4 regions of the Micromonospora aurantiaca ATCC 27029 genome follow, and region 2 is predicted to be linked to each of the others. Evidence: riboswitches for the same ligand, from Rfam matches in the RefSeq annotation. Region 2 holds a riboswitch; each other region holds the start of a gene.
The links. A riboswitch is a leader RNA that binds a small molecule or an ion and turns the genes downstream of it on or off. The one in region 2 is predicted to bind cyclic di-AMP.
Positions count from the first base shown of each region.

Region 1: it holds a riboswitch for cyclic di-AMP, as region 2 does, so the genes downstream of both, MICAU_RS23530 (coiled-coil domain-containing protein) here and MICAU_RS10385 (C39 family peptidase) in region 2, are expected to answer to the same signal.
Region 3: it holds a riboswitch for cyclic di-AMP, as region 2 does, so the genes downstream of both, MICAU_RS16690 (LysM peptidoglycan-binding domain-containing protein) here and MICAU_RS10385 (C39 family peptidase) in region 2, are expected to answer to the same signal.
Region 4: it holds a riboswitch for cyclic di-AMP, as region 2 does, so the genes downstream of both, MICAU_RS00565 (C40 family peptidase) here and MICAU_RS10385 (C39 family peptidase) in region 2, are expected to answer to the same signal.

Region 1 covers NC_014391.1:5,336,001-5,343,030, reverse strand. The annotation lists gene MICAU_RS23545 (hypothetical protein) at 1-321, opposite strand, end outside; gene MICAU_RS23540 (STAS domain-containing protein) at 740-1,099, shown strand; gene MICAU_RS23535 (SRPBCC family protein) at 1,203-1,655, shown strand; gene MICAU_RS23530 (coiled-coil domain-containing protein) at 1,681-2,754, opposite strand; cyclic di-AMP (ydaO/yuaA leader) riboswitch at 2,759-2,889, opposite strand; gene MICAU_RS23525 (cation diffusion facilitator family transporter) at 3,034-3,948, opposite strand; gene MICAU_RS23520 (HelD family protein) at 4,053-6,167, opposite strand; gene MICAU_RS23515 (alpha/beta fold hydrolase) at 6,291-7,030, opposite strand, start outside.
Region 2 covers NC_014391.1:2,194,528-2,201,557, forward strand. The annotation lists gene MICAU_RS10365 (polysaccharide pyruvyl transferase family protein) at 1-571, opposite strand, end outside; gene MICAU_RS10370 (acyltransferase family protein) at 727-1,944, shown strand; gene MICAU_RS10375 (hypothetical protein) at 2,025-2,369, shown strand; gene MICAU_RS10380 (hypothetical protein) at 2,505-3,269, shown strand; cyclic di-AMP (ydaO/yuaA leader) riboswitch at 3,578-3,720, shown strand; gene MICAU_RS10385 (C39 family peptidase) at 3,924-4,766, shown strand; partial or broken gene MICAU_RS10390 (alpha/beta fold hydrolase) at 5,217-5,753, shown strand; gene MICAU_RS10395 (CDP-glycerol glycerophosphotransferase family protein) at 5,959-7,030, opposite strand, start outside.
Region 3 covers NC_014391.1:3,762,928-3,769,957, reverse strand. The annotation lists gene htpG (molecular chaperone HtpG) at 1-518, shown strand, start outside; gene MICAU_RS16705 (SDR family oxidoreductase) at 900-1,598, opposite strand; gene MICAU_RS16700 (winged helix-turn-helix transcriptional regulator) at 1,630-2,106, opposite strand; gene MICAU_RS16695 (LLM class flavin-dependent oxidoreductase) at 2,153-3,715, opposite strand; cyclic di-AMP (ydaO/yuaA leader) riboswitch at 3,874-4,032, shown strand; gene MICAU_RS16690 (LysM peptidoglycan-binding domain-containing protein) at 4,031-4,690, shown strand; gene MICAU_RS16685 (YbaB/EbfC family nucleoid-associated protein) at 4,879-5,328, shown strand; gene MICAU_RS16680 (M4 family metallopeptidase) at 5,449-7,030, opposite strand, start outside.
Region 4 covers NC_014391.1:113,432-120,461, reverse strand. The annotation lists gene MICAU_RS00580 (zinc metalloprotease) at 101-1,093, shown strand; gene MICAU_RS00575 (pyridoxamine 5'-phosphate oxidase family protein) at 1,163-1,708, opposite strand; gene dcd (dCTP deaminase) at 1,787-2,365, shown strand; gene MICAU_RS00565 (C40 family peptidase) at 2,430-3,461, opposite strand; cyclic di-AMP (ydaO/yuaA leader) riboswitch at 3,475-3,609, opposite strand; gene MICAU_RS00560 (N-acetylmuramoyl-L-alanine amidase) at 3,848-5,881, shown strand; gene MICAU_RS00555 (C40 family peptidase) at 5,952-6,962, opposite strand.

The sequences.
Region 1 (7,030 bases), 3.1 Mb from region 2:
GGCGCGCGCCGCGGTGCCGGCGGCCCAGCCGATCGCCGCGCCCGCCAGCGCCGCCGCGATCAGCAGCGTCCAGGGCAGGGCGGGCCGGCGGCCGGCGAGCGCGTCGAAGGCGAGGGACGCCCGGCGGCGTGCCTCGTCGGCGGCGGAGCCGACCAGGTCGGTGGCGTCGTCGGCCAGGCCGGAGGAGCTGCGGCGGGCGGTCCGGGTGGCGTCGCGCACGCTGTCACCGGCGGAACCGGCGGCGGAGAGCAGGTTCTGCCACGCCTGGTCGGCGACCCGCTCGGCCTTGCCCCGGCGGTCCAGCAGGTTGGATCCGAACATCGTTCTACCTCCTCGGGTGCCGAAGGCCGGCGGCCACTTCGGACTCCGGTGTCCATCCGGCGGGTTCACTGTCTCGGGCAGTGCCCCACCGGGGCGCGTGGCAAACCACGCCGTGGTTCCCGGCCGTGAGCAGCGAACGGGACGAACCACCCGAACGCGCCGGGACCGGTGCCCACGGGACGTGCGTGCGCCCGCTACCCTGGTCGGCGGATCGGCGGGCCCGCCCGGTCGCACGGTTGGCCGCGACCCGCCATACAGGGGAAACTGGAACCCGGAGGTCCGGATTGGGTACGCCCAGGTGTGCCCAGTTCGCGAATTGCTCATCCCGGGGGGTGGCGACCGGGCCGTTGGAGGAATACTCTCGGTCGCGGCCCGCGTACTGATGAGGCGCCCGTCATGGGCGAGTGGAGGTGCTCGCGTGAGCCTGTCGATCGTGAAGTCGGTGCGGCCGGGTGGTGTCGTCCAGATCGCGCCCCGTGGGGAGATCGACGTCGACACCGCGTACGAGGTGCGGGAAGCGATCGCCGAAGTGCTCGCCAAGGGCCGTCCCTCGCGAATCGAGCTGAACATGCGGCTCGTCACGTTCATCGACTCGGTCGGCATCAGCGCCATGGTCGCCGGCTTCCAGACCTGCGAGGTCAGCGGCGTCAAGCTCGTGGTCACCGAGCCGAGCCGGTTCGTGCACCGGCAGCTCTGGGTGACCGGCCTGCTCGGCCTGTTCGGCGCGCCCGAGCCGTGGTTCGCCGACGACACCCCCGAGGTGCTGCCCGGCGCCTGAGCGCGCCGTTCACACCCCCTGCAGCCAGGGGACTTTCTACCCGTTGCCAGTCCGGCGTCGGTACGGGACGATCGTCGCGACGCACGACGGCGAGGGGGCCCGCTTGCAGAGCAGCGACAGCTTCAGCTACACCGTGCAGGCCCGGTGCACCCGGGCCGAAGCGGTGGCGCTACTGGGTGACCTGAGTCGCCAGGGCGAGCTGCATCCGCTGATCGTCCGGGTCCGGAAGCTGCCGGCCCGGCCGGGCGCGCTGGCCAGCTACGCGATCACCGACCGGCTGCAACTCGGCCCGCTGCACTTCCCGGTCACGTACCAGGCGGACGTGCTGATCGCCGGCGAGGACGAGGTCGTCACAGTGGCGCGTCAGCAGCCCGCGACGACGGTCCGCAACCACACCCGGCTGCGCGACGAGCCGGACGGCACGGTACGCATCGACGTGGAGATCACGCTCACCGCTCCGGCGCCACTGTTCGGGTACGCGTTCCGCCAGGCCCGGGCGGCTCACCTGGGCCTGGCGGCTCGTCTCGGAGCGACCCTGGAGGGCCGGCCGGCCTGATCCGGCCGGCCCTCTCGGGGCGCGCTCAGTACACCGACAGGTGCACGTGGTTGGTGTGGTCGCTGGACGGGTCGCCGTTGCCGCCGCTGTACGACTTCCACCCGCTGCTGGGCAGCCAGATCTGCTTGAACCAGATCACGTAGAGCACGGCGAGCGGGTCGGCGTTGCGCACGAAGTACGCGGCCAGGTTGTTGCCGTACGTCCGGTCACCGCCGGTGGCCACGCCGCCGAAGCCGTTCTTCTGCGCGGCGAAGTCGCAGGCCCGCCCCTTCGGGTGCTCACCAGAGCCGCTGGGCCGGTGGCACGAGACGTACCGGGTGAAGCCCGCCGCCTTGGCCTGTTGCAGCGCGTGCAGCGTGCGCGGGGTGATGCAGCCGTTCGCCGGGGTCGGGTCGTTGACGCTGCACGACTCCGACGGCCAGGAGCCGTCCGAGTTGCGCGGTGCCGGCTTCGCGTTCTTGCTGGAGGTGCCCTGGACGCTGCCACCGCCGCTGCTGCTGCGCGAGGCCCGGTCGTTCGCCACCTCCAGGGCGCGCTCGGCCTGCTCCTTGCGCTTGGCCATCACCGTCACCTGCTTGCGCTGCTCGCGGATCTCTCCGTCGAGCTGGGCGCGGGTGCGGGTGGCCTCGTCCCGGGTGGTGATCAGGTCGCGCAGCGTACGGTCCTCGTGCGCGGCGACCTGCTCCAGCGCGGCGGCCCGGTCCATGAAGCCCTCCGGGCTGCTGCTGCCGAGCAGCGCCCCGGCGGTCCCCAGACGGCCGTTGCGGTACGCCACGGCGGCGATCTCGCCGACCTTGGCGTCGCGTACGGCCAGCTCGGCGCCGACCGTCTTGAGTTGTTCGTTCAGCTGCTTCTGGCGGCTCACCGACCGGTTCAGCGCGGCTTTCGCCTCCAGCCAGCCCTTGCTGGCCGCGTCGAGCTGGGCACGCAGTTCGGGCGTGCCACCCTCGTCGTCGCCGGGCGCTGCGGCGAGCAGGCCGGTCACCGGCGCCGCCGAGGCGGGGGAGACCGGAACGGTCGCGACGCCGAGGGTCAGCGTCGCGACGAGCAGGGCCGCCAACCGGGCGGCCGTCCGTCGTACAGGTGCCACTGGGGGCATTCACACGTCCTTCCGTCAACGCCGACCGGGTTAGCTGACGGGTTCGGGACGGAAGATCCCTACCGCTGACGCGGATGCACCCCACGTACGTGGTTCCCCGGCTCGTCCCTGCGGACGATTAGGCGACGGCCGCCCCACCGGGGCCGGGTGGCGCCCGCGGGTGCGGCCGCGACCGAGACTACCGGCGCTGCCCGGGCACGGCTCCGTGGAGCAGTGCCACTAGGCGGGGCAAAACCGGCATAAGACTACATTAGCCACAGTGATTTAAGTGTGTCCTAATCACCACTCGGTCTGTCCGCACACTCCGGCGGACGCTCCGGGTTCGACCTGCAACGTGGCGTGATCGATGGAGAAGTCCTCGTGCAGGGCGGCCCGCGCGGCGGCCAGCACCACGCCCGGGTCCACGCCCGGATCGGTGGTCAGGTGCGCCGAGGCCACCTCCATGCCCGAGGTGAGCGTCCAGACGTGCAGGTCGTGCACCTCGGCCACGCCCGGTACGGCGGCCAGCCGGTCGTGCACGGCGGTGACCTGCAGGTGCTCCGGCGCGGCCTGCACCAGGATGCGCAGCGCGGCCCGGCCGAGCCGCCAGGTGCGCGGCAGGATGAACAGGCCGATGCCGACGGCGACCAGCGGGTCCGCCCACCACCAGTCGGTCGCCGCGATGACCAGCGCGGCGGCGATCACGCCGAGCGAGCCGAGCAGGTCGCCGAGCACCTCCAGGTACGCCCCGCGCAGGTTGATGCTCTCCTTCGACCCGGCGCGCAGCAGCGCGAACGCGACGATGTTGGCGAGCAGGCCGAGCACCGCCACCACGAGCATCGGGCCGGCCAGCACCTCCGGCGGCTCGCCGAACCGGCGTACCGCCTCGACCAGGACGTAGATGGCGACGGCGCCGAGCAGCACGGCGTTGGCGAGGGCGGCGAGCACCTCCAGCCGGTAGAGCCCGAACGTGCGCTGCGGGTCGGTGCCGGCGCGGCGGGTCGCGGTGATCGCGGCGAGGGCCATGCCGATGCCGAGGACGTCGGTGAACATGTGCCCGGCGTCGGAGAGCAGCGCCAGCGAGCCGGTCGTGAAGGCGGCCACCGCCTCGACCACCATCAGGGCGGCGAGCAGCGCGAAGGCGGCCCAGAGGCGGCCCCGGTGGCGGTGCGCCGCGTTGGTCACCGCGCCGCTGTGGTCATGACCTGCGCCCACGCCAACACCCTTCCTGCCCCGTACCGGCCAGGCCCAATGTATGTTCACATCGCTATGTATGCAACTGAACGATGGGTGACAGCCGGGTCACGGTCGGGTGTCCGTCAGGAGGGGTCGAGCGTGGTGAGACGCTGGGTGGCCCGGGACAGCGCCACGTAGAGCGTGCGGACACCCGAGCCGGGGTCGGCCCGGATCTCGCTCGGCGCCACCAGCACCACGCCGTCGTACTCCATGCCCTTGGCCTGGAGGCTGGTCACCACCTGGAGGCGGCCCGGGCCGAGCCCGCCCAGCCAGCCGGCCACCTCGTCCCGGCGCGGCACCGGCGTGATCACGCCGACGGTGCCCTCCACCTGCGCGAGCAGCGCCTCGGCCGCCTCGACGGTGGCCGCCGGCAGGTCGGCGGCGGGCACCGTGCGCTCGACCGGCGGCACGCCGGTGGACCGCACCGCGTCGGGCAGCGGCAGGTCCGGGTAGAGCCGGCGGATCTCCGCCGCCGCCACCGCGAAGATCTCCGCCGAGTTGCGGTAGTTGGTGGTCAGCTCGTAGCGGTGCCGCTTGCGCCGGCCCAGCGCCTGGTCCCGGGCCCGGTCCAGCTCCTGCGGGTCGCCGGTCCAGGCGGTCTGCGCCGGGTCGCCGACCACCGTCCAGGACGCCAGCCGCCCGCGCCGGCCGACCATCCGCCACTGCATCGGCGAGACGTCCTGCGACTCGTCCACCACCACGTGCGCGTAGTCGCGGTAGTCGTCCGGACGCTCCCGCGCCGCCGCGCGGGCGGCGCGCTGCCGATCGGCGTACGTGCTCAGCTCGCGCACGCCACCGGCGAGCTGGTACGGGTCGCGCTTGGGGCGGGCCCGCCGCACCGGCTTGCCGAGCAGCGCGTCCAGCTCGTCCAGCAGCGCGATGTCGGCCACCGTCAGCCCTTCGGTCGCGAGGCTCCGGTACGCGTCGCCGAGCAGCCGGATCTCCGCCGAGGAGAGGATCCCACCGGCGTAGCGGCGCAGCCGGTCCGGGCGGGCCAGCCAGTCCAGCACGTGCCTCGGGTGCAGCCGGGGCCACCAGGCCTTGAGGAACTCGCGGAACTCCGGCCGCTCGATGATCTCGTCCTCGAACGCGGGCTGCTCCGGCAGCCGGCCCACCCGCAGCGTGCGGGCCTGCGTGTAGAGCGCGGCGAGCACCGCGTCGAACGCCGCCCGGCGTACCTCGTTGCGGCGCGCCCCACGGGCCAGCGTCCGGTCCCGGATCGCGTCCAGCGCGGGGCGTTCCAGGCGCAGCAGCTCGCCCCGGTAGAGCAGGCGCAGCTCGGCGGGGGAGTCCGGCACCGCGTCGCGTACCGCGCGTTCCAGCACCCGGCGCATCCGCAGCGACCCCTTCACCGCCGCCACGTCCGGCGGGTCGGTCCGGGACGCGGACAGGCCGGGGAACAGCGAGCCCAGCGAGTGCAGCGTGGCGGTCTCCTCGCCCAGCGACGGCAGCACCGAGGCGATGTACTCGACGAACACACCGGACGGGCCGACCACCAGGATGCCGCCGCCGGCGTACCGGGCCCGGTCGGAGTAGAGCAGGTACGCGGCCCGGTGCAGCGCCACCGCCGTCTTCCCGGTACCGGGGCCGCCGGAGACGATCGTGACGCCGTTGCCGGGGGAACGGATCGCCTCGTCCTGCTCGCGCTGGATGGTGGCGACGATGTCGCGCATGCCCCGGCCGGTGGCCCGGGACAGCGTGGCAAGCAGCGCCCCGTCACCGACCACCGCCATGTCCGGCGGCGCGGCCTCCGGGTCCAGCAGGTCGTCCTCGATCCGGGTGACCTTCTCGGACGCGGACTGGATCGTGCGCCGGCGCACCACACCGCGCGGCTCGGCGGGCGTGGCCTGGTAGAACGCGGCGGCGGCGGGTGCCCGCCAGTCCACCACCAGCGTCTCCGCGTCCACGCCCCGCACGCCGAGACGGCCGACGTGCAGCACCTGCCCGGTACGCAGGTCCAGCCGGCCGAACACCAGCCCCTCGTGCTCGGCGTCCAGCACGTGCCGGCGCTGGGCGGCGTGGAAGACCATCGCGTCCCGCTCGACCAGCGCACCGAAGTTGCCGACCCGGGCCAGCCGGTAGCCCTCCCGCTCGGCGTCGGCCGCCGACCGGCGCAGTTCGGCCAGCCGGGCGTACACCCGGTCGAGGTGGCGCTGCTCGGCGGCGATCTCCCGGTCCAGCGTGGTCTGGTCGGTCAACGCGGATGCTCCTGTGTTCGGAGGGCACGACGGGCTGAATGAGGGTACGGGCCGCCGGCAACCGGCACGCCGGGGCATGCCGCGCACGTGGCGTACGTCAGTGCCGCTCGCGAGCGGAGACGCTCAGAGGCGGGTCGCCGGGCGGCCGGCCAGCACCCGGTCCAGCACGCCGGCGAGGGCGGCGTTCACCTCGTCGGGGCGCTCCATCATGAGCATGTGCCCGGCACCCGGGCAGACGGTCAGCTCCGTGGTGGGCAGCGCCGCCGCGATCGACTCGGCGCAGGGCGGCGGGGTGAGCCGGTCCCGGTCCCCGACCAGCGCGGCGGCCGGCAGCCCGCCGAGCGCGGCGAGCGTCTCCAGCCGGTGCTGGGCGCCGATCGAGGCGCGGAAACCGCCGATCGAGCGCAGCGTGGCCCGGGCCACCGCTGAGGTGACCAGCCGGATGTCGGCCGGGTCGCAGCGGTCGCCGAACAGCATCCAGCGGATGCTCGGGCGCAGCGCGCGCAGCAGCGCGTGCGGGGGCCGCCAGCCGCCGCAGCGGGCCAGCACCCCGGCGCCTGTGGTCTCGGCCAGGCGGATCAGCCGGGTGATCCGGGGGGAGAGGCCGTACGCGGTGTGCGTGTGCCCCTCGGCGGTGGTGGAGACGAAGACCAGCCCGGCGGTACGCGCGGCGAACCGGCCGGGGTGCCGGTGGGCGTACTCCATCACCGTCATCCCGCCCATCGAGTGCCCGACCAGGACGATCGGACCGGACGGGACGATCTCGTCGATCACCGCCGCCAGGTCGTCACCGAGCTGCGCGAGGGTGGCGTCGCGCAGCGCCAGGCAGCTCGACCGGCCGTGGCCGCGCGCGTCGTACGTGA
Region 2 (7,030 bases):
TCGAGTCGGCGGTCAGCTCCGGGCGGCTCTTCTCCAGCTGGAACGTGTCGCCGTGCAGGAACATCGACGGGCAGCCGATCTGCTCCACGGCGGAGAAGCCCAGCGCGTTGAGGTAGCTCTCGGTCACCTCGCCGCGTACGCCGATGCTGTGCGACCGGTCCAGCACGGCCTTGCAGAACGCGCGGACCGGCTCGTCGATCGGCCGCAGGTACTCGCGGTCGCCGTCGACGTTCGTCTGCACGCCGACGCCGAGCACCACCACCGGGATCTTCAGCCGTTCGATCAGCCGGGTCAGCGGCGTCAGGCGGTGCACGAAGCTGCGCCGGAACGCGTTCGCCAGCGGTACGACGAACACGTCGTGCCGCTCGTTGATCTCGTCGGCGAGACGCGGGTCGGCCGGGGTGCGTGTCGGTGTGATCTCGGCCGTGGAGGTGGCGAGCAGCTTGTGTGCGGCGTGGCTGAAGACCAGGTTGCCGCTGTTGTCCCCGATCCAGTTGCCGGCGAACGTCTCCTCGGGCGTGAGGACGTCGAACGGGCCCTTGCGGGCGCGGAGCAGGATCCGCTGGTGCATCCGGTTCGCTCACCTTCCGTACGGCACGGCGTGCGGGCGGGAGCCGGGTGGGTGCCCGCGCGTGCAGAACGGAAATCCTATCCGCCGCCCGAGCGGAGCCGAGCGGACGTCGGCTCGCCGGGAACGTCCCGGTTCCCCGGGGTAGGGTGCCCGGAATGACCAGCGCGCCGACCGTCACCCGTGCCCCGCGACTGCCGTCGCTGACCGGATTGCGGTGGGTGGCCGCGCTGCTGGTCTTCGGCTTCCACGCCGGGACCATGGGGATCGTCGCCGAGCCGCACCTGAAGCCCCTGGTCGACAAGGCGTTCAGCCTGGGCCTGTCCGGCGTCGAGTTCTTCTTCATCCTCAGCGGGTTCGTGCTGGTCTGGTCGTACCGGGACGGGGAGCGCGCGTGGACGTTCCTGCGCCGCCGGTTCGCCAAGATCTACCCGAACCACGTGGTGACGTTCGTCGCGGCGCTGGCCGTAGCGGCCTGGTTCGCCGACCCGGTCGTGCCGTGGGCCGCGATCGCCAACTTCTTCCTGGTCCAGGCATGGATCCCGCTGGGCGGCTACTTCTACAGCGTCAACAACGTGAGCTGGTCGCTCTCCTGCGAGCTGGCCTTCTACCTGTGCCTGCCGCTCGTGGTGCCGTGGCTGCGCCGGGCCCGTACCGGCGTGCTGCGGACCGTGCTGGTCGCGGCACCACTGCTCATCCTGGCGCTGTGGCCCGGCCAGCAGCTCGTGCCGGAGGAGCAGCGGTGGTGGTTCACCCAGATCTTCCCGGTGACCCGGTCGCTGGAGTTCTGGATGGGCGTGGCCGCCGCCGAGCTGATGCGCCGGCACCGCTGGCGCGGACCGAACCTCGCCGCCGCCACCGGGATCTTCGTCGCCACCTGGGTGATCGCCGCGCTGTGGATCCCGGCCGAGTTCTGGGCGGCGCTGCTCGCTGTCGCGTACCTGCTGGTCATCGCCGCCGCGGCGGACGCCGACGTGCGCGGCCGCCCCACCCCCTGGCGGTCCCGGGCGATGGTCTGGCTCGGTGAGGTCTCGTTCGCCTTCTACCTGGTGCACGTGCTCGTCATGGTCACAGTGCTGCGGCTGACCGGGCACTGGGGGACCGGGCTGCCCGGCTGGCGCGGCCCGGTCGCGGTGCTCGGCTTCCTGGTGGTCACGCTCGCGCTGGCCGCCGCGCTGCACCGCTGGGTGGAGACACCGATGATGCGCCTGCTCGGCCCGTCCCGCCGGGCCCGCGCGGCGTCGCGCGCACCGGCCGTGCCGGGTCCGCGCGAGCCCGCCGAGGCCGCCACCAGCCCGGCCGCCGACGGCGGCGCGAGGCCCGTCACCGGTCCGGCCGAGGACATCGAGTACGCCGGGCGGCGTCGCCCGGACTGACACGCGCACACGTCCGCCGGTCGATCCGCGACACGCCGTGCGGCGGTGCGTTCGTGGGGGATCGGCGGTAATTTGTACCCGTGCTTCCGATCGCGCTCACCTGCCCCGTGTGGTGGGTGGCGCGCTGGACCGCCCGGATGCTCGCCAGTCTCGCCGTGGTCGTCGCCTGTTCGTTCGGCGCCGCCACGCTGCCGGCCGGTGTCGCCGCTGCCGCCCCGGCTCCGGCGGTCGCCGCCTCGACGTACACGGTCACCGGCGCCTCGACCGCGACGCGGCCGGAGGCCGACCGCGTGGCCGAGCGGCAGGCCGCTCCCGCCGGGGTTCCGGCGCCCGCGCCCCGGGCGGCCGCCCCGGCCGTCGTGGAGCCGGTCCCGGCCGGACGGGCCGTCGCACCGGCCGGCCCGCGGGCACCGCCCGCCCGCTGACCCGCTCACGGGCCGCGCCCGTTCTCCGCACCCACCGCACGTCATCCCCGCACCCGCCCCGGCGGCCCTCCACCGGCCCGCCCCGGCGAGGTCGTGCGGGTCCTCCCGCCAGGTCCTTCCCGTGAGGTGCCGACCATGTCGCAGACCGCTCTGTACCACTTCCTCACCTCCGTGCCCGAGGCCGCCGCCATCTGGTCCTTCCTCCTGCTGCTCGCCTTGGGCCTGCTCGCCGCGCTCGTCGCCCGGCCCGAACGCGACCCCGCGCCGGAGACCGCCCCCGAGCCGGCCGACGCCGACGTCGCCCGCCGCGACGACCTGACCCGGTACGCCGAGGAGGTGGCGGTGGCCGCCGCCGGGGCCGCCCAGACGGCCCGTCGCCGCCGGGAGCAGTGGCTGGCCGCGCAGGACGAGGCGGACCGGGCCTGGACCGCGTACGACGAGGCGGACGCCGCCGCCCGCCGCCTCGCCGGCGCCGCCGCGCTGGCCGCGCCGCGCACGCCACGAACCCCTGCGGAGTACGCGGCCCGGGAGCGCTGGCTGCGCCACGCCGCCATGACGGCGCACTGGCGGGGCGACCTGACCGCCCGTCAGCTCGCCGACGTGCTGGCGCGCCGCAACGGGTGGGATCCGCGCCGGCACCCGGCCGAGCAGGAGATCGTGCTGGCCCGCACCGTCAGGGACGGGCGCCGGGCCGGATGGGAGAGCGCCGCCGCGCGGGAGCGGGCGGCCTGGCGGGACGCGGAACTGGCCGCCGAGGCCGCCCGGACGCTCGCCGCCGAGGCGTACGCGGCCACAGTGGCGCTGCGGCCCGCCCCGGCGTACCGGAGCGCGACGGCGAGCGCCTCGCCGGTGCCCGCGACGGTCCGGAACGCGCGGTGGCGTCCGGCCCGGGTCGGCTGAGACGGCCGTCTCGACCGAATCGTTACCCGGAACGTGGTGAGCCCGGTCACCCTGGCCGCCGAAACGGGCGCCGGGCGCAGAGCGGGTCATCGAGTATCGCGATTGCGGGCCGGGTGGTCGCCGTCTGTCCGCTTTCCGCCGCCAGGCGCCGTCGAAACTGCTTGTCCCATTGAGTGAAGTCAGTAACCGGGTGTTCCGAAATCCGTTACCACGGATCACGTTTACGCAGGTGGGAGCGCTTGGCAGGGGACATACCCACCGGTAGTGTCGGCGCGTCCGATGCGGTAATCGATCGCCGACGGCGACGCCGCACCGACCCGCCTAATCGTGTTCCACGAACCGGGGACCCATGAGCACCATCGGGGTGAATCCGCGAGCCCACGGCCCGCGGTAGGGCGTACTTCCCGCCCGAATCCGTCAGCTAACCCGGTCGGCGGCCACGGAAGGAGTACCCCGCGTGCCCACCCCTCGATCGTCTCCCGCCTCCACGGCGAAGCGGTGACCGCGCGCGCCTGACGCGCGATCGGCAACCGCCCCCTGGGCGCCCGGCATCACGGGCGTTCCCGATCCCCCGGCCATCCGGCCCCGCCAGCACGTGTGAGTTCCTCCGCGTGCCGGGCCGGCGTGTGCCGCTCACGCCCCGTGGAGGATTTCGTGAAGCACCACCTGAAGCGTCAGCTGCGACGGATCGTCACCGAACGCCCGTACCAGATCATCGCCGGATCGGCCGCCGCGCTCGTGCTGGCCGCCGGCGCCGGCACCGTCGCCACCGCCGGTGACGACGCCCCGGTCCAGGAGAACACCGCCGCGGTCGCCGACCTCGGCGCCGCCCGCCTCGGCGAGCAGCCCGCCAGCCGCAGCGAGGCCCGCATCGCCGTACCGCAGGCATCGCCCAGCGCCTCCGCCACGCCCAGCGCGTCGCCGAGCGCCTCCCCGTCCGCGAAGGCCGCTGCCGACCCGGACACCACGCCCAAGGCCAAGCCGAAGCCGCCGTCGAGCAAGTCGCTCGACTACGACTACCAGGCGCAGATCAACTACTTCTACTGCGGCCCGGCCGCCGTGCGCAACGCGCTCAGCGCCGCCGGCATCGAGCGCAGCCAGGACGCGCTCGCCGGCCCCCTCGGCACCACCGAGATGGGCACCAACTCGGCCGAGGACACCACCCGTGTGCTCAACCAGCAGGTCAAGGGCAACCCGTACCGGACCCGCATGATTCCCGGCTCGGCCACCCCGGCGCAGATGGACCGCCTCCAGGCCGACGTGGTCGAGGCGATCACCAACGGCCGCGGGGTCGTCGCGAACGTCGCCGGTACGGCCACCGACACCAACGGCGGCTGGCACTCGTTCCCGGGCGGCCACTACGTCGCGGTGGTCGGCTACAAGGACGACGGCCGGACCGTGCGGATCGCCGACTCGGCCGACCCGTCGCTGCCCTCGTACTGGATCACCACGATCGACCTGGCGCACTGGATCGCCAGCCGCGGCTACTCCGCCTGACCGTCCCGCCAGCCCCGAAGGCCGGCACCCCACCCGGGGTGCCGGCCTTCCCCGTCTCGCCCGCCCTCGCCCCCGTCCCCGCCTCGCCCCTCGCCCTCGCCCCGCCCGGCCCTGGCGCGGCCCTCACGCCGCCTTGGCGCGCCGATCTTGGACTTTTGGCGCCCAGTTTGTCCGGCTCGCCCGCTATGAAAGGTGCCACAACTCCAAGATCGACGGTGAGGGCGGAGTGTGGGCGGCCGGAGCCGGGGCGAGGGGGCGCCAGGGGCGAGGGCCGCGCGCGGGGGCGAGGACGGGGCGGGGGCGAGGGCGGACCGGGGGCGGGGTGTGGGCGAGCCGGGGCGAGGGTGGGGCGGGTCGGCGGGTTCGGTCTCGCGTGTCCGGGGCGGGCGGTGGCAGACTGCGCCAATGGGCGATGCGACGGGGAAGCGGCACCTGATTCTCCTGCACGGCATGGGTGCCACAGGCGAGGTGTGGCTGCCCTGGGCGCCGCTGCTGGAACGCCGCTGGCCCGGCCGCTGGCTCGCCCCCGACCTGGCGGGTCACGGCTGGTCGCCGCCGCTCGACGGCTACTCGTTCGAGGCCCTGGCCCAGCGCGTGGTCGACGGGCTCGGCCCGGTCCGGCTCGGCCCCGAGGACCGGCTGGTGCTGCTCGGGCACTCGCTCGGCGGGGTGGTGGCGCTGGCGCTCGCGGCCCGGCAGCGAGGGCTTCCGGTCGACACGGTGGTCGGGCTCGGCATCAAGGCGGTCTGGTCCCCGGCCGAGCTGGCGAAGTCGGCGGAACTGGCCGCCCGGCCGGTCACCTGGTTCGCCACCCGTGACGAGGCGGCCCGCCGCTACCTGCGCGTGTCCGGGCTCGCCGGGCTGTTCGCCCCGGATCATCCGGTGGTGGAGGCGGGGCTGCGGCGGGAGGACGGCCGCTGGCGGCTCGCCATGGACCCGGCGGCGTTCGCGGTCGGGGAGCCCCGGCTGCCGGTGCTGCTGGCCGCCACCGATGTGCCGGTGCTGCTGGCCCGGGGCGAGCTGGACCCGATGGTGACCGACGCGCAGCTCAAGGAACTGGGCCGTGCCGGTGGCCACGCTGCCCGGGCTGGGCCACAACGCGCACGTCGAGGACCCGGCGGCGGTGCTCGCCCTGCTCGACCCGTACCTCTGAGCGGGGGCGAGCCGGCCCGCGACGGGCCGGCTCGCGTTTCTAGCCGGCCGCGCGCGGCCCAGGGACCGCCCAGTCGGGTTCCAGCTCGCGGCGGGCGGCGGACAGGAACGCCTCGGCGTAGGCGTCGGCGGGGAAGTCGCCCAGGTAGCGGGTCCGCGCCGCCCAGCGCTGTGCCGCCTTCGGGTCGGCGTCCAGCAGGTCGGTGAGCACCTCGTCCACGTTGGACATGTCACGCCGCAGCACGTAGCCGGACGCCGCGAGCGGGAACCGCTCGACGAAGTGCTCGCCGTCGGCGCCGGTGTCGGTGACCGCGTACGGCTTGCCGGAGTAGAGCCAGTCGGAGATGACCCCTGACACGTCGGAGACCAGCGCGTCGGCGCGGTTGACGCACTCGGTGAGCGTCAGCTCGCGGGCCGCGGCGGCGCCCCACAGGTGCGGCCGGCCGGTCTTCGCCCGGTCCGCGGCGAGCAGTTCGGTGAGCCGGGCGAGCTGGCGGGCCGAGGCCGGGTTCTTGCCGGTGTACGGGTGGGCGCGCAGGATCACCGCGGCGCCCCTGTCGATCAACCGGCGGATCAGCGTCTCGGCCACCGGCAGCGAGCAGTAGTTCGCGTCGGCGTGGTGCCCGGTCCAGGTCGGGGTGTAGAGGACCGTGGGGTGCGCCGGCGAGGTGACCGGCTCCCGGCGTACCTCGATCGCCTCGACCTGGGGCCGGCCGACCACGACGAACTTGTCGGCGGGGATCTCCACGCCGGCGCGGGCGTACCTGTCGATCGCGGCCTGCCCGGCCACGAAGATCTTGTCGAAGATGGCCGAGACCGGGTTGGCGCTGGGGGCCTTGTCGCTGTCGCCGTGGTGCAGCTGCACGTGGGTGAGCTGGTTGAACCGGATCAGGTGGGCGTTCTTCGCGCCGTGGTTGACGTAGAACGCGACCCGCAGGCTGGGCACCAGCGCCTCGTCGAGCGCCTTCAGCGTGGGGCAGAGGACCACCGGCGCGCGGGTGGCGGCGGCCACCGCGGGCAGGAGCTCCGGCTCGCGCAGCACCACCACGAACGGGCGGCCGATCCGTTCCAGGTACGGCAGCCACATGGTGACCTGGTACTCCGAGCCGGGC
Region 3 (7,030 bases), 1.6 Mb from region 2:
TGCTGATCCTCACCGACCCGGTGGACGAGGTGTGGGTCGAGCGCGTCGGCGCGTACGACGGGAAGACGCTGCGCTCGGTCGCCAAGGGGCAGGTGGACCTGGAGACCGAGGAGGAGAAGGAGAAGGTCGAGGCGGAGCGCCAGGAGTACGCCGACCTGCTCACGTTCCTCGGCGGCGCGCTCGCCGACAGCGTGAAGGAGGTGCGCCTGTCCACCCGGCTGACCACCTCACCGGCCTGCGTGGTGGGCGACGCGCACGACATGACGCCGACGCTGGAGAAGATGTACCGGGCGATGGGCCAGGAGGTGCCCCGGGTCAAGCGGATCCTGGAGCTGAACCCGGCCCACCCGCTGGTCACCGGGCTGCGCAAGGCGCACGGGGAGGGCGGCGACACGGCCGCGCTGACCGAGACCGCCGAGCTGCTGTACGGCATGGCGCTGCTGGCCGAGGGCGGCGAGCTGGCCGACCCGGCCCGGTTCACCCGGATCCTCGCCGACCGTCTCGCCCGCGGCCTGTAGCCCCACCCCGACCCGGTTCGCCCGACCCGCCCCGGCGGGCCGGCGTGATCGACTCCATGCCGCCGAAGTGGCGGTATCGGCATGCCACCGATACCGCCACCTCGCCGAGCCGGTGTCGACCCCGCTCGGAAGTCGATGGTCGGGCAGTTGCGTGATCCACTCCAGCTCGCCGAAGTGGTGGTATCGGACGGGCTCTGACCCCGCCATTTCGCCGAACTGGTGCTGATCACGGTGGGTCTCCCAGACTGGGGACGAGCGCTTGGGTGTCCCAGGGTGGGGGAGGCTGGTCCCAGATGGAGGGACCTCAGGCGGTTGTCGTGGCAGCCGGTTGGTCGGCAACGGCTCGCCGAGGTGGCGCCGCCACCTTGGAGGCGGGTCGGCTCAGGGGAGCGCGGGGTAGAGCGCGGCCACACCGCCGGACAGTCCGGCCTGGACCCGGCGCGCCACGTCGTCGGCGAGGATCTCGTAGCTGTCGGACTCGATGCCGTCGGCGGCGAGCCGGGCGACGTCGGCCGGGTGGGCCTTCGGGCCGGGTACGGCGGCGGCCATCTCGGTGTCCATGTAGCCCACGTGCAGGCCCGCGACGCGGACGCCCCGGCCGGCCAGCTCCTGGCGCAGGGCGTTCGTCATCGACCACTCGGCGGCCTTCGCCGCGCCGTACGCGCCGACGCCGGGGAACGTGAACCAGGACAGCGCCGACAGCACGTTCAGGATCCTGCCGCCGCCGTTGGCCACGATCTGCGGCGCGAACGCCCGTACCACCGACAGCGTGCCGAGGTAGTGCGTCTCCATCTCCAGCCGGATCTGCGCGAGGTCGCCGTCGAGCAGGTCGGTGCCGGTGCTCACGCCGGCGCTGTTGACCAGCAGCGTCACGTCCCCGGCCCGCTGCGCGGCGGCGGCCACCGACTCGGGGTCGGTGATGTCGAGGCGTACCGGGATGACTCCGGGCAGGTCCACGGTGTCCGGGTTGCGGGCGCCGGCCCAGACGGTGGCGCCGCGTGCGACGAGTTCGGCGGCCAGGTGCCGGCCGAAGCCGCGGTTGGCGCCGGTGACCAGGGCGGTGCTTCCAGCGATCTTCATGTCTCGCTCCGAGGTGTGGGGAAGGGAGGGGTCAGGCGGACAGCAGGCCCGGACCGGGCAGGACGGCCAGCTCGCCGGGGGGTACGTCGTGCCCCGCGCCGCAGCGCAGCCGGGCGTGCACCGCGGCGCCGCACTCCTCGTGGGCCACCCGCACCGCCGGGCCCGCCTCGTCGGCGGCGTACGTGTCGCCCCACTGCCGCAGCGCGACGAGCACCGGGATCAGGTCGCTTCCCTTCGCAGTGAGCACGTACTCGTCGCGGGTGCGCTGCCCGGGCTCCCGGTAGGGACGTCGGTCGAGCAGCCCGTCGGCGACGAGCTGCTTGAGGCGTGCGGCGGCCACCGGCTCGCTGACGCCGACCCGCCGGGCGAAGTCGTCGAAGCGGCGGGTGCCGAACGACGCCTCCCGCAGCAGGAGCAGCGTGGTGCGGTTGCCGACCACCTCCAGCGCCCGGGCGATCGAGCAGTTGGCGGTGGACCAGGAGTCACGCTGCGCAAGGAGGTCCGTCATGGCGTCGACGGTACCCCCTGACTTAAGAGATCAGAAGTCAGCTACCTCACAGCTGGCCGGGGAAGAACCCGTGCCGGGCCAGCGGCTCGACGATCTGGTGCTCCTCGTACGACAGGTGCGACAGCAGCGTGTCGGTGAGCAGGTCCACCGCCTCCTGGAGCTGCGTGAAGTCGCCGGGCCGCCGGACCAGCTCCACGAGCGCCCGGTCGACGCTCTCCACCACCCCGTGGATCACCACGTGCTCCTCCTCGAGGCGGTCCAGCACCGCGGCCAGCCCGGCCTCTGAGCGGCGCAGGTGCGGGAAGACCGAGGCGTCCTCCAGCCCGTGGTGCTGGGTGACCATCGTGCAGTAGGCCGCGCAGTACGCCCCGAGCGTCCAGTTGTTCTGCCGCATGGTCATCTCGTTGAGCGCCGCCCGCGCCCGGCCCGGCGAGACCGAGCCCTGCTTGACCTGTTCCAGCAGGTCGCGCACCTGGGCCAGCTCCTGGCGCAGATGGTCGTGCACGTCCACCAGGTGCTGCCCGGCGGCCTGTCCCCGGGCCGGGTAGACGTGTCCGGCCGGCGGCGGCGGAGCGCTCGGGCGGGTGGACTCGTCCCACGGGCGGCGCGCGCTCAGGCGTACCCCCGGGTCGGGGGTGGGGGTGACGCCGAGCGTGCTCGGGCCGCCGGCGTTGGTCGGCTCGTCGGCGGCCTCCCGGGCGCCGCCGGCGGGCGTGGCGCGCTCGGCGGCGACCAGCTCCCGGACCGCGGGGGCCACCTCCTGGCCGAAGATCTGGATCGCGCGCGGCTCGTCGCTGCCGAGGATGAACGTGGTGATGCCGTGCTCCAGGGTGAGCCCGGCCAGTTCCTCCACCCACTGCTCCGGCGGCCCGGCCAGAAAGCCGGCGGACGAGCGGGCGAACGTGCCGGTCACGTTGAGCATGCGGCGGATCGCGGCCGGGTCGCGCCCGGCGGCCCGGGCGCCCTCGTCCACGAGCGCGTTCAGGGCGGGCAGCTCGTCGGGGCCCTTGGGCAGGTACGACAGGGACGGCAGCCAGCCGTCCGCGGCGCGGCCCACCAGGCGCAGCATGCGCGGCTTGTACGCGCCGACCCAGATGCCGACCGAATGCGCGGGCGCCGGGCCGCGCTTGGCGCCGACCACCCGGTAGTGCTCGCCGTCGACACGGATCATGCCGCGGCTGCCGGTGTCCCAGACCTCGCGGATCACCCGGATCGCCTCGTCGAGGGCGTCGACGGCGGCGCCGGGGGACAGTCGCCGCCCGCCCGCCGCCTCGATCGCGTCCCAGAACGCGCCCGCGCCGAGTCCCAGCTCGACCCGGCCGCCGGTGAGCAGGTCCAGGCTGGCGACGCTGCGGGCCAGCACCACCGGCTGGCGCAACGGCAGGTTGAGGACGTTTCCGGCCAGGCGGATGCGTTCGGTCGCCGCGGCCACGTAGGACATCAGCGTCCAGGTGTCCAGGAAGCCCGGCTGGTAGGGATGGTCCTGGAACGTGACCAGGTCCAGTCCGACCTGCTCGCACAGCCGGGCCAGCGCCACGACCTGGTCGGGCTGCCCGGCGGCGGGGGTGATGAAGCCGCCGAAGGTCAGCTCGTGTCCGTGATCGGTCATCCGTCAAGCCCTCCCGTGATCTTGCCTGGCCCTGCCACCGTAGCGCCGCCGCCGGTAGCCCGGCCGGGTGAAGAGCGTCACAAGAAGTGGACGATCGTCGCAAATCGCTCCTAGCGTCGGTTTCGTTCGCAGACGCGGACACCGCGGGCCGGAAACGCCAAATCCCGCCGCCGTCCCCGGTAACCGGACCTCGCGCGGGAGCGGGGGAACCACACGTTCCACGGTGCATCGTCACCTCGGGGTGAAGCCGCCACCGGCGGCCGGGCTCCTCGGCCCGAACCCGACAGCTCACCTCGTCGGCGTGGAGGAATCCACATGGCAACTGAATACTCAGCCCGAAGCCGCCGTACCGCCCTCGGAGCGGTCCTGGCCGGCGCCGCCGTCGGCGCCGCGACCCTGTTCGGCCCGGCCGCTCCGGCCAGCGCAGGCGTCAACTGGGACGCGGTCGCGCGCTGCGAGTCGGGCGGCAACTGGAAGATCAACACCGGTAACGGCTACTACGGCGGGCTCCAGTTCTCCCGCGCCACCTGGAACGGCTACGGCGGCAAGAAGTACGCCGCCCGCGCCGACCTGGCCAGCCGGTCCGAGCAGATCGCCGTCGCGGAGAAGGTGCGGCGCGGCCAGGGCATCGGCGCGTGGCCGGTCTGCGGCAAGAAGGGCGGCTCGGCGAGCGCGGCGACCCGGTCCGAGCGGGCCACCACAAAGGCGGCCCCGAAGCGGGCCGCCACGCGCGAGGCCGCGCCGGAGCGGGCGGCCACCCGCAAGGCCGCGCCGGAGCGCGCCACGACGACGGTGGCGCCGCAGCCGTCGTCCGGCGCCGGGACGTACCTGGTCCGGCGTGGGGACACGCTGTCGGAGATCGCCGTGACGCAGCGCGTCGACGGCGGCTGGCGCGCCCTGCACGAGCGCAACCGCGCAGTGGTCGGCGACGACCCCGGCCTGATCTTCCCCGGTCAGCGGCTGCGGCTGCGCTGACAGCGGTCCGAGAACGCCCGGCCGGGGCGACCCGGCCGGGCGTTCGCCCCGTCCGCGACACGCCGCGTCGACGGTGTCCGGCCTGCTCCCGGCGTCCGGGAGACGGTCCGCAACGGTGGTGACCGCGATTCGTCGGAGCCGGTTGCTAGGGTCACGATGCTCGGCTAAGACGTGAAGAAAGCGCGGATATGACCAACGACCCGTTCTCGGCGGCCGCGAGCATCGACGAGCTGCTGACCCGCACGCAGCAGGCGCTCACCGCGATGCGCTCCCGGGCCTCGGCGCACGCCGACGGCGAGCCCGGCGACCTGCTGCGCGCCGAGGGCACGGCCGCCGGCGGCCGGGTCCGCGCGGTCGCCGTCCAGGGTGGCCGGCTGGATTCCGTGACGATCGACCCGGAACTGGCCGGCGAGCCCTTCGACGTCCTCTGCGGACACTTCGTCACCGCCGCCAACGCCGCGCTGTCCGAGCTGGACGCCCGGGTCAGCGCGTCGGCGCGGGCCGACGCCGACGCGCTCGCCGCCCGGCTCGGCAGCATGGGCGACCAGGCCGAGCTGTTCGGCCGCGCGATGCACGAGGCGGCCGCGCGGATCCACCGCGACCGCGGCACCGCGTCCCAGGGCGCGCGCCGGGCCTGACACGGCGAAGCGGCCGGCCCGACACGGCGGGACGCCGGGCCTGACACGGCGGGACGCCGGGCCGGACACGGCGAGGCGGCCGGCCGCCGGGAGGACGACGACCGGCCGCGCACGCCACGGTCAGCTCAGGGTGACCGCGGTGTCGTCGACGACGAAGGACGTCTGCAACGAGCTGTCCTCCACGCCGCTGAACGAGATGGTCGCCGTGGTGCCTGCGAGCGACGAGATGTCGAAGGACCGCTGCACGTAGCCGGTGGCCTTGTTCAGGTTGGAGTACGTGGCCAGCGTGGTGCTGCCCGCCTTGACGGTGAGCTTGTCGTACGCGGTGCTGGTGGTCGACTCCGCGCTGTCGATGTGCAGCCAGAAGCTCAACGTCGCCCGGCAGCCGGCCGGGATCGTCACCGACTGGCTGAGCGTGTCGGTGTGCGACGAGCCGTACCCGTCCAGCCACGCCTTGTACGAGCCGCCGTGCGCGGCCTGGCCGCTGTCGGTGGTGATGACGCCGGACGAGGCGCTCCAGCTCACGTTGCCGGACTCGAAGCCCGGGTTGGCGAGCTTGTTGCCGGAGCAGCCGCCCGACGGCGGGGTGGTCGTGGTGCTCGGGGTGGGCGTCGGGGTGCCGCCGGCGCAGGTCGGGTCACCGGACTGGGCCGGCACGCTCACCGCGTCCCAGGCCGCCTTGACCGTGTTGAACTCCGCGCAGCTGCCCGGGTAGAGGTTCTTCGCCGCCTGCAGCGTCCAGGTGCGGTACTTCAGGTACGACGAGGACGAGGTCTTCAGCAGCATGCCGTTGTACATGATCTTCATGGCCTTCTGGATGCCCAGGCCGGTCACGCTGCTGCCGTTGCAGGTCGAGCTGGACGGCTGCCCGTTGGTCGGGCTGCTGCCGTTGGCGAGCAGGTAGAACCAGTGGTTGCCCGGGCCGGCCGCGGCGTGCACCTCGGTCGACGGGATGCTGCTGGAGTAGCAGTTCGGGTCGCCGAGCGCCGACGGGTTGTACATGTTGCGGATCGGGCCGGAGCCGACCAGGTTGATCTTCTCGCCGACCAGGAAGTCGGGCGCGTCGTAGCTGGACGGCTCGTTGGCGAACCACTCGGTGGCCGCGCCGAACGTATCGGCCACGAACTCCTGGGTGCCGCCGCCGGAGATGCCGCCCGGGGTGTTGTCGTCGATGCCGTGGCCGATCTCGTGCGCCACCACGTCCAGCGAGCCGATCCACTGGCCGGCGGTGTTCTTGCCGATCTGCACCTGGCTGCCGTCGTAGTAGGCGTTCTGGTCGTTGAGGCCCACCCGGATCGGCCAGTAGCCGCCGTTGCCGTTGGCGCCGTTGCGGCCCAGCCACTGGGCGAGCATCTTGTGCTCGGTCTGCGCGGAGAACAACGCGTCCACGCAGCCGGTCTCCTTGTTGGTGGCGGTGCCGTTGCCCCACACGTCGTCGGAGCCGCTGAACGTGGTGTTGTTGGCCGCGTCCTGGCAGCTCAGGTTGGTGACGGTCGGGTCCTTCATGGTGTACGTGGAGCCCGACTGGGTGGTGTTGAGCGTGAGCGGGCTGGGCCCGTTCCAGGCGCCGGTGCCGGTGCCGCGGACGACGTGCTCCTGCTTGCGCAGGACCGCGCCGGTGCGGGCGTCGACGTCGACGGTGAGCCGGCTCGGCCCGTCCGCGCCGGTGCCGCGAACAGTGGTCTCCCAGGCCAGCGCCGGT
Region 4 (7,030 bases), 2.1 Mb from region 2:
ATGGGCGTTCTCAAATGCGTCGATGGGATGTAACGTCTGCCCCACGTTTCCGAACCGGCGTGACACACCCCCTGGCACGCCGTCAGAAAGAGGTGGGCCCATGGGACTCCGTCCCAACCTGCTGACCCGGCGTACCGCCGGTGTCGCGACGTCGACCCTCGCGCTGCTGCTCAGCACCGCCGCCGTCGGCGTCGTCCCCGCTGCTTCGGCCTTCTCGGCCGCCCCGGCCGGCGTCTGCGCCGAGCCGGCCGACGCCCACGCCGACGAACACGCGAACGCGCGCGTCGCGAAGGGCGGCAACGCCAAGCTCGACCCCAACCACCTGACCGCCAAGCAGGTCCGTGACCGTGAGGCCGACCTCGCCGCCGCGCAGCGCGAGCGGGCAAGCTTCCGGACCGGCGCCGTCGCCCCGCTGGCCACCGTGACCATCCCGGTCGTCGTGCACGTCATCCAGGAGAACAGCACCCGGGCCGGTGGCAACATCACCGACTCGATGATCAACCAGCAGATCACCGTGCTGAACCAGTCGTACGCGGGCTCGACCGGCGGCGCCGCCACCGCTTTCGGGTTCCAGCTCACGAAGATCAACCGGGTGACGAACCCGTCGTGGTACCCGATCGTGCAGGGCTCCTCCGCCGAGCGCTCGATGAAGACCTCGCTGCGTGAGGGCGGCAAGAACACGCTGAACATCTACCTCGGCGAGCTGAGCAACGGCCTGCTGGGCTGGGCGACGTTCCCGAAGCGGACGCTGGACAAGATGGACGGCGTGGTCGTGCTGAACGAGTCGCTGCCCGGCGGCACCGCGACCAACTACAACCAGGGTGACACCGGCACCCACGAGGTCGGCCACTGGCTGAACCTCTACCACACCTTCCAGGGCGGCTGCTCCGGCTCGGGCGACAGCGTCTCCGACACCCCGGCCGAGGCGTCCCCGGCGTACCAGTGCCCGACCGGCCGCGACACCTGCTCGACCGCCGGCAAGGACCCGATCACCAACTTCATGGACTACACGTACGACTCCTGCATGTACCAGTTCACCGCCGGCCAGGCGAGCCGCATGCTCACCGCGTGGAACGCCTACCGCGCAGCCTGACCGTCGTACCGCGTACCGGTGCCGGCCCTGTCCTCGGACGGGGCCGGCACCGTTTCGTCGTGGGCCGGGTCAGGCGGCCGGGCGGCGGGTGTCGAAGCCGTGCCGGCCACGCCGCCCTTCGGCGGCGAGCGGGTCACGCCGGGCGGGTTCGGCCCCGCGCGGATCGAGCCAGACCCGCACCTGCGGCGGAGCGGCGCCGGGCTGCCCCACCGGGTCGCGCCGCGTCAGCATCGCCGCCTCGACGGTGAACTCGAACAGCCGCCAGTCGCCCTGCGGCGACGCGCGGCCGATCCGGGCCAGCCGGGCCACCGTGGCGGGGTCGGTCACCGGCCGGGCGCGGCCTGCCACGTACGCCTCGTCGTCGCTCTCCTCCGGCGGGAACGAGTGCAGCGCGTAGCGGCCGTCGCGTTCGAGGTCGCGGCGCTTCGGCGAGTCGATGACGAAGCACCAGAGGCCGTCGGCGGTGAACACCGGGGAGACCGGGTGGACCCGGGGGCCGCCGTCGGCGCGGACCGTGGCGAGGTAGCCGAAGCCCGGCCCGTACTGCTGCATCAGGAGGCGGATCTCGTCGGCGAGGCGGGGCTCGTCGGCGGCGAATTCGGACCAGGAAGCCATGTGGACACTCTATCGAACACGTGTACGAAGATGTAGTGCGACACGCAGGTCACCGGCACCTGTCGCTATGGTGTTCCGATGCTGCTCTCCGACCGCGACCTGGTCTCCGAGATCAAGGCCGGCACGCTCGCGCTGGAGCCCTTCGAGCCCACGTTGGTGCAGCCGTCGAGCATCGACGTACGCCTGGACCGGCTGTTCCGGGTCTTCAACAACCACCTCTACACGCACATCGACCCGTCGATCCAGCAGGACGACCTGACCTCGATGGTGGAGGTGCCGGAGGGGCAGCCGTTCGTGCTGCACCCGGGCGAGTTCGTGCTCGCCTCCACCCTTGAGGTGATCTCGCTGGGTGACCAGCTCGCCGGCCGGCTGGAGGGCAAGTCGAGCCTCGGGCGACTGGGGCTGCTGACCCACTCGACCGCCGGCTTCATCGACCCGGGTTTCTCCGGTCACGTCACGCTGGAGCTGTCGAACGTGGCGAACCTGCCGATCACGCTCTGGCCGGGCATGAAGATCGGCCAGCTCTGCATCTTCCGGCTCTCCTCGCCGGCCGAGCACCCGTACGGCTCGGCCGTCTACGGCTCGCGTTACCAGGGGCAGCGCGGACCGACGCCGAGCCGGTCCTGGCAGAGCTGGCGCACCTGGCCGACCCGCTGACGGCGCCCACAGTTGTTAATAAGGGCCCCCTCCTCTACCGGAGGCGTTAAGAGGGGGCCCTTCCTTACACCCGGCCGTAGCTGTTGATGTCGCCGTCGTCGACCCGCTTCATGGTGATCGGCTTGCCGGACTGGGAGGCGTGCACCACCCAGCCGTCGCCCACGTACATCGCCACGTGGTGCAGGTCGCTGTAGTAGAAGACGAGGTCACCGGCGCGCAGCTCGGCCCGGCTCACCCGCTTCGTCATGCCGTGCTGCTGGCGCGCGTTGTGCGGCAGCGAGACACCGCCCTTGGCCCAGGCCGCCAGGGTCAGGCCCGAGCAGTCGAAGTGATCCGGCCCGGCCGCGCCCCACACGTAGATCTTGCCGATCTGGGCGCAGGCGAACTTGACCGCCGCTCCGGCAGCGCCACCGGGGTAACCGGCGGGGCAGGGCGCCGGGCGCAGCGGGCCGCCGCCACCGTTGCCGTACACCTTGAGCCGCAGCTTCTGCAGCCGGGCGATCTCGGCGTCGATCTGCTTCTTCTTCGCCGCGAGCTGGGCCTCGGTACGCGCCAGTCCGGCGATCATCTCGTCCAGCGGCTTCTTCTTCGCCGCCAGTTCGTCGCGCAGCGCGGCGACGGAGCGCACCTGCTCGTGCTGGCGGTGCGCGAAGCGGTCGAGCAGTTCCAGGCCGTTGACCAGGTCACCGGGTGAGCGGCTGCCCAGCAGCGCGTTGACGGTGGAGAGGTTGTCACCCTTGTAGGCGTCGGCGGCGAGTCCGCCGACCTGGCCGAGCGCGGCGTCCACCCGGGCCTGGAGGGGTGCGATCTGCCGGCCGAGCGCGTCGGCCTGCTTGCGCCGCGCGGCGAGCTGCTCGCGTACGGCGTTGACCTGTTCGATGACCGGTTCGAGTTTGTTCCAGTCGCGGTCGATCTGCGCCTCGATCTCGGCGACCGAGGGTTCGGCGTGTGCCGCCGTGGCGCCGCCGGTCAGGATGACTGCGGTGCCGACGAGAGCGGCGAGGGCTGTGGTGAAGCGGGACCAGCGGGTACGCGGCACAGCCGTGGACCGGTCGACCGACCGGCTCGACGACGGCCGCGGGGCATGGAGTGCCACCGGGCGTCCGTACTCCTTCTTCCGTACCGCCTACCGGGTTAGCTGACGGATTCGGGCGGGAAGGGAGCCGCCCTACCGCATCGCTGCGGATTCACCCCAGGTACCTGGTTCCCCGGCTCGCCCGGAGGCGACTCGGCGGTGTCGGACCGTCACCGACCGGGTTGGACGGTGAGACGTGCGGCCGACGATTCACCAGAGTAGGGACCACCGTTATCGATCCGCAACTTCCAGCGCCGTGACACTCCGTACGCGATGAGGCGCCGCACCTCGGTCGGAGGTGAAATTTTCTTTCAAGGCTGATTACTCACTGGAAAGGTATTGACCCTCGCGGGTGTGCGGAGTGAGGGTGGAAACGCAGTGACCCCCATCCCTGTCCAGGAGGTTCGATGCACCTCTCCGCCCCGCCGTCGGGCAGACGGATACTGCTCGCCGCCGCAGTGGCGACAGCCACCGCGCTGGCGACGACCGGCCCGGTGACAGCCGCGCCGGACACGTCCGCGCCCGCGAGCGACCGGCAACAACAATACGCCGCCGCCGCGGCCGAGTACGGCGTACCGCAGAACGTGCTGCTCGGTGTCTCCTATCTGGAGTCCCGCTGGGACACCCACACCGGGCAGCCGAGCACCAGCGGCGGCTACGGCCCGATGCACCTGACCGACGCCGCGCACATCCTCGCCATGCCGGGCAGCGCCCACGTCGACGAGGACGAGGACCCGCGCGGCGACGACTCCCGGCCGCTGAAGCTCGATCCGGCCACCGCGGCCGCACCGAAGCGGGAGACCCCGCTGCCGCCGGCCTCGCTCCAGACGCTCGACGCCGCCGCCGCGCTCACCGGGCTCGACGCGGGCACGCTGCGCACCGAGCCGGCCGCGAACATCCGCGGTGGCGCCGCGCTGCTGGCGTCGTACCAGAAGGCTCTGGGTGGGCCGGTCGGCGCCGGCACCGACCCGGCGGCCTGGTACGGCGCGGTGGCCCGGTACTCCGGCGCGGACACCTCCGACGCCGCGGCGGCCTTCGCCGACGAGGTCTACGACCAACTCGGCCAGGGCGCCAGCCGGACCACCGACGACGGCCAGCGGGTCACGCTCGCCGCCACCGCCGCGAAGCCGGACCGTTCCCGGCTGGCCCGCCTGGGCCTGCGCAACGCCGAGCGACCGGACGGGCTGGAGTGCCCGGTGCGGCTGGCCTGCGAGTGGATCCCCGCGCCGTACGAGCAGCTCAGCGACGACCCGGGCGACTACGGCAACCACGACCTGGGCGACCGGCCGAAGCAGCAGAAGATCGAGTACATCGTCATCCACGACACCGAGGGCTACTTCGGCCCGAGTGTCGACCTGGTGAAGCGGGCCGACTACCTGGGCTGGCACTACACGCTGCGCTCGGTGGACGGCTACATCGCCCAGCACATCAAGACCAAGGACGTGGGCTGGCACGCCGGCAACTGGTACGTCAACGCCAAGTCCATCGGCCTGGAGCACGAGGGCTTCGCCGGTCAGGGCACCTGGTACACCGAGGCGATGTACCGCACCTCCGCCAAGCTGGTGCGTCACCTGGCGCTGAAGCTCGGCATCCCGATGGACCGGCAGCACATCATCGGCCACGACAACGTGCCCGGCATCAACGCCGGCGCGGTGGGCGGCATGCACTGGGATCCGGGACCGTACTGGGACTGGTCGCACTACTTCGACCTGATGAAGGCGCCGTTCCGCAGCACCGGCACGCCCCGTACCGGCCTGGTCACCATCGACCCGGACTTCGCCACCAACCGGCCGGCGTTCTTCGGCTGCAACCAGCAGCCGCCGGGCGTCCCGACGCCCCGGCCGCCGGCCGAACCGTGCCCGTCGCGCGGCTCCTCGTCGGTGATCCTGCGGACCGCGCCGAGCCCGGACGCCCCGCTCGTCAACGACCTCGGGCTGCGCCCGGACGGCACGCCGGACACCATGTACATCTCCGACCACGGCGCCCGCGCCTCCGCCGGTCAGACGTACGCGCTCGCCGGCCGCCAGGGCGACTGGACGGCGATCTGGTACCTCGGCCAGAAGGCGTGGTTCCTCAACCCGGCCTCCGCGCCGACGGCCAAGTGGGCCACCGGCTTCGTCGTGACGCCGCGGCCCGGCAAGGCCACCATCCCGGTGTACGGGCGGGCCTACCCGGAGCAGGCCGCCTACCCGGACACCATCCCGTACCAGACCATCTCGCCGCTTCAGTACACGTTCGCCGCCGGCCAGCGGTACGCGGTGGGCGGGGTGCTGCCCGGCGAGTACTACCGGGCGGTCTCGTTCGACGGTTCGGCACCGGGTGACCGGACCGTGGTCCGCGGCGAGAACCGCTACGTGCAGGTCCAGTTCGGTCACCGGATCATGTTCGTGAACCTGGACGACGTGCTGATCCTGCCGTCCCCGGTCGGCGCGCCGCGCTGACCCGGCACCGCACACGGGAAGGCCCCCGGTCCGCGTGGACCGGGGGCCTTCTCGCTGCCAGGGTTCCGGATCAGGCGACCCGGACGAAGCCGGCGATCGGCATCGTGCTGATGCTCGACACCTGGACCGGTTTGCCGGTACGTGGCGCGTGCACCATCACCCCGTTGCCGAGATAGAGCCCGACGTGGTGCAGGTCGGAGCCGAAGAACACCAGGTCACCGGGGCGGGCCTCGGAGCGGGAGATCCTGCGGCCCTCGTTCCACTGCGCGCCGGTGAAGTGGGTCAGCGAGATGCCCGCCGCCTTGTACGCGTACTGGGTGAGACCGGAGCAGTCGAACGAGTTCGGGCCGGTGGCGCCCCACACGTACGGGTCACCGACCTGGGCGCACGCCGTCTTGATGGCGGTCCGCGCGGCGCTGCTCACCACGCCGTCGACGGCGGGGCAGCCTGCCGGGCGGATCGAGGTCACCGGCAGCATGGCGGTCAGCCGCTTGATCTCCGAGTCGATCTGCTTCTTCTTCGCCGCGAGATCGTTCTGCTGCTTGATCTCCAGCGCGATCAGCGCGTCGAGCTTCTCCTTCTGCTTGTTGTACTCGTCGCGCACCTTGAGCACACCGGCGATCTGGCGGCGCTGGTCCTCGGCGATCCGGTCCAGCATGACCAGCTGCTCGGCCAGCGCGCCCGGCTTGGAGTTCACCAGCAGCGCACCCAGCTCCTGCGACGGGCCCTGGATGTAGTAGCGGGCCGCGATGTCGCCGACCTTGTTCATGGCGAGCGTGGAGGCCAGCTCCAGCGGCACCATCTTGTCCTTCAGCGCCTTGGACTTCTTCTGGTTGGCGCGAAGCTGCGAGCGGACCTTGTTGAACTGCTCGATGGTGGGTTCGAGCTGCTGCCACTGCTTGTCGATCTGCGCGTCGATCTCGTCCACCGACGGCGCCGCGTGCGCCGGGGCGGTCAGCATTCCGGCGCCGACCGCGGCGGCCGCGACCAGGGTGACCAGACCGTGTACCACCCGTCGGAACCCGGCCCGCCGGCCGGGTGGAGCGCTCGGGGCGTGACGTTGAGGGGGCGTGGTTGCCACCGGCACGGACTCCTTTGCAACCGACCGCCGGGCGCCTCGCGAGAGGGAAGGTCGAGGCAGACGACCCA